Linked DNA regions of Methylicorpusculum oleiharenae. The protein of the gene in region 2 interacts with the protein of the main gene of each other region in a pairwise test. Links are inferred from orthologs where the notes say so. Each region holds a gene or a part of one and is shown on either strand. Other genes may lie near its edges. The genes, in order: GO003_RS07130 and GO003_RS23285.

What was found.
Region 1: the proteins of GO003_RS23285 (region 2) and GO003_RS07130 interact in binary tests that used the Escherichia coli proteins (3 or more experiments, as listed by UniProt). The link is inferred for Methylicorpusculum oleiharenae from one-to-one orthologs.

The regions. Positions count from the first base shown.
Region 1 is NZ_WUTY02000001.1:1,522,264-1,525,564, reverse strand. Bases 202-3,174 are described here. They hold GO003_RS07130 (ATP-binding cassette domain-containing protein), read right to left. Parts: upstream 2,654-3,174; coding sequence 749-2,653; downstream 202-748. Other genes in these bases: GO003_RS07125 (YcxB family protein), read right to left, coding at 2,700-3,174; GO003_RS07135 (hypothetical protein), read right to left, coding at 249-764; GO003_RS07140 (universal stress protein), read right to left, coding at 202-240. Outside these bases: more of GO003_RS07140, read right to left, coding at 1-201; more of GO003_RS07125, read right to left, coding at 3,175-3,221. UniProt on the Escherichia coli protein: Genetic data indicate it may be involved in ribosome assembly or function.
Region 2 is NZ_WUTY02000001.1:5,214,733-5,218,488, reverse strand. Bases 144-3,571 are described here. They hold GO003_RS23285 (2-oxoglutarate dehydrogenase E1 component), read right to left. Parts: upstream 3,173-3,571; coding sequence 344-3,172; downstream 144-343. Other genes in these bases: odhB (2-oxoglutarate dehydrogenase complex dihydrolipoyllysine-residue succinyltransferase), read right to left, coding at 144-342. Also shown: more of odhB, read right to left, coding at 1-143; GO003_RS23280 (DUF2914 domain-containing protein), read left to right, coding at 3,718-3,756. UniProt on the Escherichia coli protein: E1 component of the 2-oxoglutarate dehydrogenase (OGDH) complex which catalyzes the decarboxylation of 2-oxoglutarate, the first step in the conversion of 2-oxoglutarate to succinyl-CoA and CO(2).

The DNA.
Region 1 (3,301 bases), 3.7 Mb from region 2 along the record:
CAGCTGGCCGGCTAATTTTGTCAGCCTGATTTTGGCCGCTTTCATCAATTCTTCAGTCAAATCGATATCAAAAGGAATATCCGGTCCATAGGCAGTATCCATTATCGGCAAATTGTCTACTACATGCAGCAGACTCAGTTTGGCTTTAAAACTGTCGGCCAGCGCTTTCGCGCGATCGGCAATCAAGTTACTGTTGTCCGAAAAATCAGTGGCTAATAATATATGAGCGTAGTTTTGCATCATGCCTCCTAGAGAGTGGCGGGGGGCGCTTCAGGGAAAAGAAACCCAACCAGCTGGTAAGAAGCCAGCAGATAAAGAAAAGAAACACCTAATCCGAATAACAATGATTGAGAGAGCGCATGGCGAAAAATGTGGCCACTCGCCAGCCAATGCCAAACGATGAATAACACCAGAGTAAACAGTGACAGGAGAGTAATATACCCTGACGCCATGGTCGCAATGCTGGGTAATGCAAGAAAACTGATAACGGCGTCGACGCCTAATAGCGCGCACGCCGTTTGTTCAAAGCGTTCAGGTTTACCCCAAAAAAACAACAGGGCTTTACTGAAGACGAGTATTAAAAAAACACCTAACAGTATTTGCAGCAGTGAATCACTGAACGTCTCGTTGATTCTCAAAACGAGAAAGCTGACAACCGAGTAAAACAGGATCAAATAGAATAACAATCCTCGGGTATAAGGAATATCCTGTGGTCCCTTTTTAAGCAGGGCAATATTGAACAACAGCTTTAACCACTCGTACATGCCTCTTGCGCCTCTTCAAGTTTACTTTCCGCCGTCAACCAGGCTTCCTCCGCACGCGACAAATCTCTGTCGACCTGCGCTTTTTGTTCCAACAACTGCTTTAAACGATTTTTTTCAGTCTCCTGGTAAATTGCAGGATCGGCCAATTGCTGTTCAATCAGAAATTGCTGTTGATGCAATTTTTCTACCGCCTGTTCCGTCCGTTTTATGGCATCGACTAATGGCTTGAGCTTGTGCCGGCGCTCGGCGTCCTGTTTTCTTTGATCTTTTCTGGAAACATTAACGACATTGCCTGCCTGCGAAGGCTCTTCCTCGCCTTTTTTCTGATCCGTCAGCCATTGACGATAGTCGTCCAGATCTCCATCAAAAGCCTGCACAGCACCATTGGCCACCAACAGCAGAGAGTCAGTGACCGAGCGCAGCAAATGACGGTCATGCGAGACGATGACCATGGCACCCTGATAATCCTGCAAGGCGACACTCAGGGCATGGCGCATTTCCAGATCCAAATGGTTGGTAGGCTCGTCCAGCAGCAGCAGATTTGGATTTTGATAAACCAGAAGAGCCAGCACCAAACGCGCCTTTTCCCCTCCGGAAAACGGCTCTACCGCTTCCATGACTTTATCGCCCTGAAAATCGAAGCCGCCCAGATAATTGCGCAGCTCTTTCTCTGTCGCGCGCTTATCCAGCGCTTGTAAATGCCATAGCGGACTCTGATCCACGCGCAATTGCTCGAGTTGATGCTGGGCAAAATAGCCTATTTTGAGCATGTCCGAGATCAGCAATTGCCCTGCTACCGTCTGCATTTGGCCGGCCAGCACTTTAATCAAACTTGATTTACCGGCTCCGTTAGGTCCCAACAAACCGATGCGGTCGCCGGGAGAAAGGGTTAAATCAACATTTTCGATAATGATTTTATCGCCGTAACCAATATTTGCCTGCTTCAGATTGATCAGCGGATTGGGCATTTTATCGGGTTTGGCAAACGTAAAATGGAACGGTGAATCCACATGCGCTTGAGCAATCAGCTCCATTCGCTCCAGCGACTTGATCCGGCTTTGCGCCTGTTTGGCCTTGGTCGCCTGGGCTCTGAAACGGTCAACAAAACTCTGGATATGGGCAATTTCCCGCTGTTGTTTTTCAAAAGCTGCTTGCTGCTGGGATAATTTTTCCGCCCGCATGCGTTCAAAATCAGAATAATTGCCAGTATAAATTTCAGCTTTATTGCTTTCGATATGAATAATGTGATCGGTGATGCTGTCCAGAAAATCCCGGTCATGGGAAATCAGCACTAGAGTCCCCGGATATTTACACAGCCAGTCCTGCAGCCAAATCACGGCATCCAGATCCAGATGGTTGGTGGGTTCGTCCAATAACAACAGGTCCGACCGGCACATCAGCGCCTGTGCCAGATTCAGTCTCATCCGCCAGCCACCGGAAAACGAACTGACCGGATTATTAAGCTGCCCGGGTAAAAAGCCCAGGCCGTTCATCAGCCGCGAGGCGCGCACCTGAGCGGTATAACCGCCGATATGATCCAGCGCGCCGTGCAGTTCTGCCAGCTTGATGCCGTCGTTAACTTGCTCGGCTTCAGCCAACCGCTTTTCTAACCGCCGTAATTCTTTATCGCCGTCGATGACATAATCGATCGCCGAAGAACTGACGCCTGGCGTTTCCTGAGCCACATGCGCTATTTCCAGATTTGGCGGCATCGAAAAATCGCCCTCATCCGGATGCAGCTCGTCTCTAAGCAAAGCAAATAAACTGGACTTACCCACCCCGTTGGCACCGGTCAAACCAATCTTCTGACCACGATGCAGAGTAAAAGAGGCACCGGAAAACAAGACTCGCGCGCCCCGTCTTAGAGCCACATTTCTAAAATTCAGCATATCGTTACCGTTTCAGGCACAGCAAAACAATCAAACATAATTCGCCTTATCCTAAACGATCGAGCATTTTTTCAGCTTGTTCGGCGAATTCATCCAGATTGCCTTTTTTTACCGTTTCTCTGGGAATGACCAATGCGGTATTCAATCCAATATAAATAAACACATAACGGTCGCTCTTTTCCACCCTCACTATCTCATCCCAAGGCATGGTATTTTTGCCGCTGGGCGACTTTTCAAGCAGTCCTTTAGGATCCAGCGTCAAGGTATAAGTGCCAAACATCCGCGATTTCTCTTTATAGGTGTAATTGGTGAGAATCTGGCGGCGAAAATCCAGCAACAAAATCTTGGGTGACAACCAGGCCCACAAAATAGCCAAAACGACGACGTAGGAAGCCGCCCGGATATCACCGTAATAAAAGTAATAAAAAGCCCCTATGATGAACATAACACCGGGCACTATGAGCCGGTTCTTTTTCAAGTTATGTTGAATGTCATCGGAGTTCAAATATTGCATTTCATTGAAGTGGATTAAATCTTCCTCCCGGAATTCGTATTCGATTTCAAACATGAGTGTGTTTATATAAAGTTAAAAGTTCAATTAGTAACAAAGAAAATCGCATCCAGGCTTTAGCCTATCAGCGTTGATCC
Region 2 (3,756 bases):
TGCGGGTTGTTCAACCATCTTTTCAGGGCTTGCCGCAGATGCCGGTGCAATAACGGCTTCTGCCTTATTTTCAGCAGGGCTGGTGTCGGATGAGGTTGAAGAGGCTTCAGTGTCCAGTATTGCCAGGACATCATTACTGAAAACGAGGGCGCCATCTTCTTTGACAATCTGGCTCAATATTCCTGAGTTGGGTGAGGGTACTTCAAGAATGACTTTATCTGTCTCAAGATCAACAAGGTTTTCATTTTTATTGACCCAATCACCGGGTTTTTTGTGCCAGTTTATAAGCGTTGCATCGGCAACTGATTCCGGAAGAGCGGGAACGCGGACTTCAATGGTCATGTTATTTTCCTTTGTAGTTACCGAATAAAGCGGATTCTACGACTTGTTTTTGTTGTTCGAGATGCTTTTTAAAATTACCAACGGCCGGCGAAGCGGAGGCCGCTCTGCCAGCATATTGCAAGTTGATTTGAGTAGCAAGCGTATCGACGAAATGATGCCTGATTTGATACCAGGCGCCTTGGTTTTTGGGTTCTTCCTGGCACCAAATCATCAGTTCAAGATTTGGATATTTAGCGATTTCATCTTTAAACCGTTTGTCAGGAAAAGGATAAAGTTGTTCGATACGCACTATCGCGACATCTTCAGTATGAGTTTCACGGCGGGTTTCCAGTAAATCGAAATAAACCTTCCCGGCACAGAGCACCATTCGCTTTACGTTTTTTGGGTTTATCGAATCAGTTTCGCTGATGATTGTCTGGAATTTACCTTTGGACAGGTCCTCAAGTGTAGATACGGCCAGCTTGTGTCTCAAAAGACTTTTGGGGCTCATAATGATCAGGGGTTTGCGGTATGTTCTGATCATCTGGCGGCGCAACAGGTGGAAGATTTGAGCCGGCGTCGTTGGCGTGCAAACCTGGATATTATGTTCGGCACAGAGCTGCATATACCGTTCAAGTCGTGCGGATGAATGCTCCGGGCCTTGACCTTCATATCCATGGGGCAACAACATGACCAGGCCGCTGAGGCGGCCCCACTTGGTTTCTCCGGAGGTAATGAACTGGTCAATTACTACTTGCGCGCCGTTTGCGAAATCACCGAATTGCGCTTCCCAAATGACCAGGCAGTCGGGGGTGGTTGAACTGTAACCGTATTCGAAGCCTAATACCGCCTCTTCTGAAAGCAAAGAGTCATAAATCTGAACACGACCCTGATTGGGATCCAGATGGCTGAGTGGCTGATAAGTGCTGCCGTCGATTTGATTGTGAAGAACGGCATGGCGGTGGAAAAACGTGCCCCGGCCAACATCCTGTCCTGTTAATCTGACATTATATTTTTCCATAGCCAAGGTTGCATAAGCCATATTTTCGGCAAATCCCCAATCTAACGGGAGTGCGCCAGCGGCCATTTTTCTCCGGCTGTCCATTATTTTGCCGACCCGAGGGTGCAATTCAAAACCGGTGGGCAATAGTTGTAATTGTTTGTTGCAAAAACGTATCACGTCCAGGGAGACCGCGGTTTTGCAGGCTTGAGTCCATTTTTTATTCAGGTATTTATCCCATATGGCCGAATAAGAATAGACTTTTTCAGTGGCAATCGGCCTGGAGACGACTTGGCCCGATTCGAGTTTCCGGACATAGTCCTGTTCAATTCGAGTGGCATCTTCTTTGGAAATTACGCCGTCTTCAATCAGCTTATTGGCAAATATATGGCGTGTCGTTGGCCGGTTCCTGATGTATTTGTACATCAGTGGTTGGGTCGTCGCCGGTTCGTCCGCTTCGTTATGGCCTAGTCGGCGGTAACAAATGAGGTCAATCACCACATCCTTGTTAAACGTCATGCGAAAATCCAGCGCCATTTTTGCGACAAATAAAACCGCTTCGGGATCATCGCCGTTGACATGGAAAACAGGAATCTGAACCATGTTGGCCACGTCTGTACAATAAAGCGTGGATCTGGCGTCGGCCGGGTTGCTGGTGGTAAAGCCGATTTGGTTATTCACCACAATATGAACGGTTCCGCCGGTTGAAAAGCCGCGCGTTCCTGCCATGTTGAGTGTTTCCATCACAACGCCCTGTCCTGCGAACGCGGCATCGCCATGAATCAGAATCGGTAAAATAGTGTTATGGCTGTCAGCTCTGGGGTCTCTGTCTTGTCTTGCTCTGACCGATCCTTCCACTACAGGGTTGATAATCTCCAGATGCGAAGGGTTAAATGCCAATGTCACATGAATCGGTCCGCCAGGCGTAACTATGTCGGAAGAAAACCCCATGTGATATTTAACATCACCGGAATTCATCCCGGGTGCGGGAATGTGTATGCCTTTAAATTCCTCAAACAACTTGGCTGGATTTTTTCCGAGAATGTTGACCAGGACATTCAATCGGCCGCGATGCGCCATTCCGATCACAACCTCCTTCGTTTGCTTCTCACCTGCTCGTTGGAGGATGTTGTCCAAGATAGGAATTAATGATTCGCCACCTTCCAGTGAAAAGCGTTTTTGGCCTACAAAAGTATTGTGCAGGTATTTTTCTATGCCTTCTGCAGCGGTCAGAAATAAAAGTGTCGACATTTGTTCGTCGGCCGACAGTTTATGGTGAATCTTGGCGCCTTCCAGCCGGTTTTTAATCCAGCGTTTCATATCGGTGTCGACAATATGCATGTACTCTGTTCCGATATTGCCGCAATAAATTTCTTTTAGAGTGGTAATAATATCTCTTAAGGGGAGCCGGTCAACGCCGTACAACGTTCCTGTGTCGAACAACGTGTCCATGTCCAGTTCAGTCAATCCATAGTAGGCAGGATCCAAATCAGGAAAATACGGAGTTGTAGTGTGTAAAGGATTATTCGTTGCAATCTGATGACCACGAACCCGATAGTGATTAATCAGGCGTGCGACCGCCGACTGCTTTTTGACACTCTGCTCCGTAAAGCCTTGTAATTTGGCTAGCCGGCCCTGAGATTGTTGGGCTAATGAAGCGAAGCGTTCGATGATTGGGCTATGCGCTGTTTCCTGAATAGAGTCGCTTCGAATATGGCCGAACTTTTGTTTCCAGCTATCTTCGACTGAGTCCGGGTCCTGAAGATATTGTTCATACAACTCTTCTATAAAATTGGCATTGCTGCCGTACAAGGATGAAGATTCTCGAAACAGTTTAAGGAGGTCGCTCATTGATGTATTCCGTTAATTCTTTAGCAGTTGGGCCTATCTTAGGTCGAAAATGTTATATTACCAAACGTTAAAATCCACAAACATATGAAAAATGTTAGAGCTTCACGTGAAGGGATTAGCGTATTTTTTGATTTTAAAATCATCCTGATCCAGACTGAATACGGATTGCTAAAAGCCGCAAGTTAAAATTGTCGATATTGGTCGATCTCTTTGGTCTATGACCTCATATATATAAGCTGATTTTTAAGTGTCCAGAAAATTTATTTACCCTGTAATACTTTTCAATGTCAGGTCAATTTATAGCCGATCAGTATTTTTTCAGTTGAAGGCTGAGTTGTAAGAAACAGTAAACTTTCGACGCTATAACTCTCAATCAGAAATAGAGAGATTATTTTGGATGGATGCTTATTGATAATTCCATTGTTTTGCTTATAAGCGTTGACTTTTGGTCTGTATGAGTATTAACAAATAGATGTTATATTGAAAGAAAAATGAATGGGTTGGTTGTTGCCAAATCTCGAAAGGTAATGGATAGGAGCGGTGTTATGGCAGAGCAAAAGAAAATAATCATAAAAATAAATCAT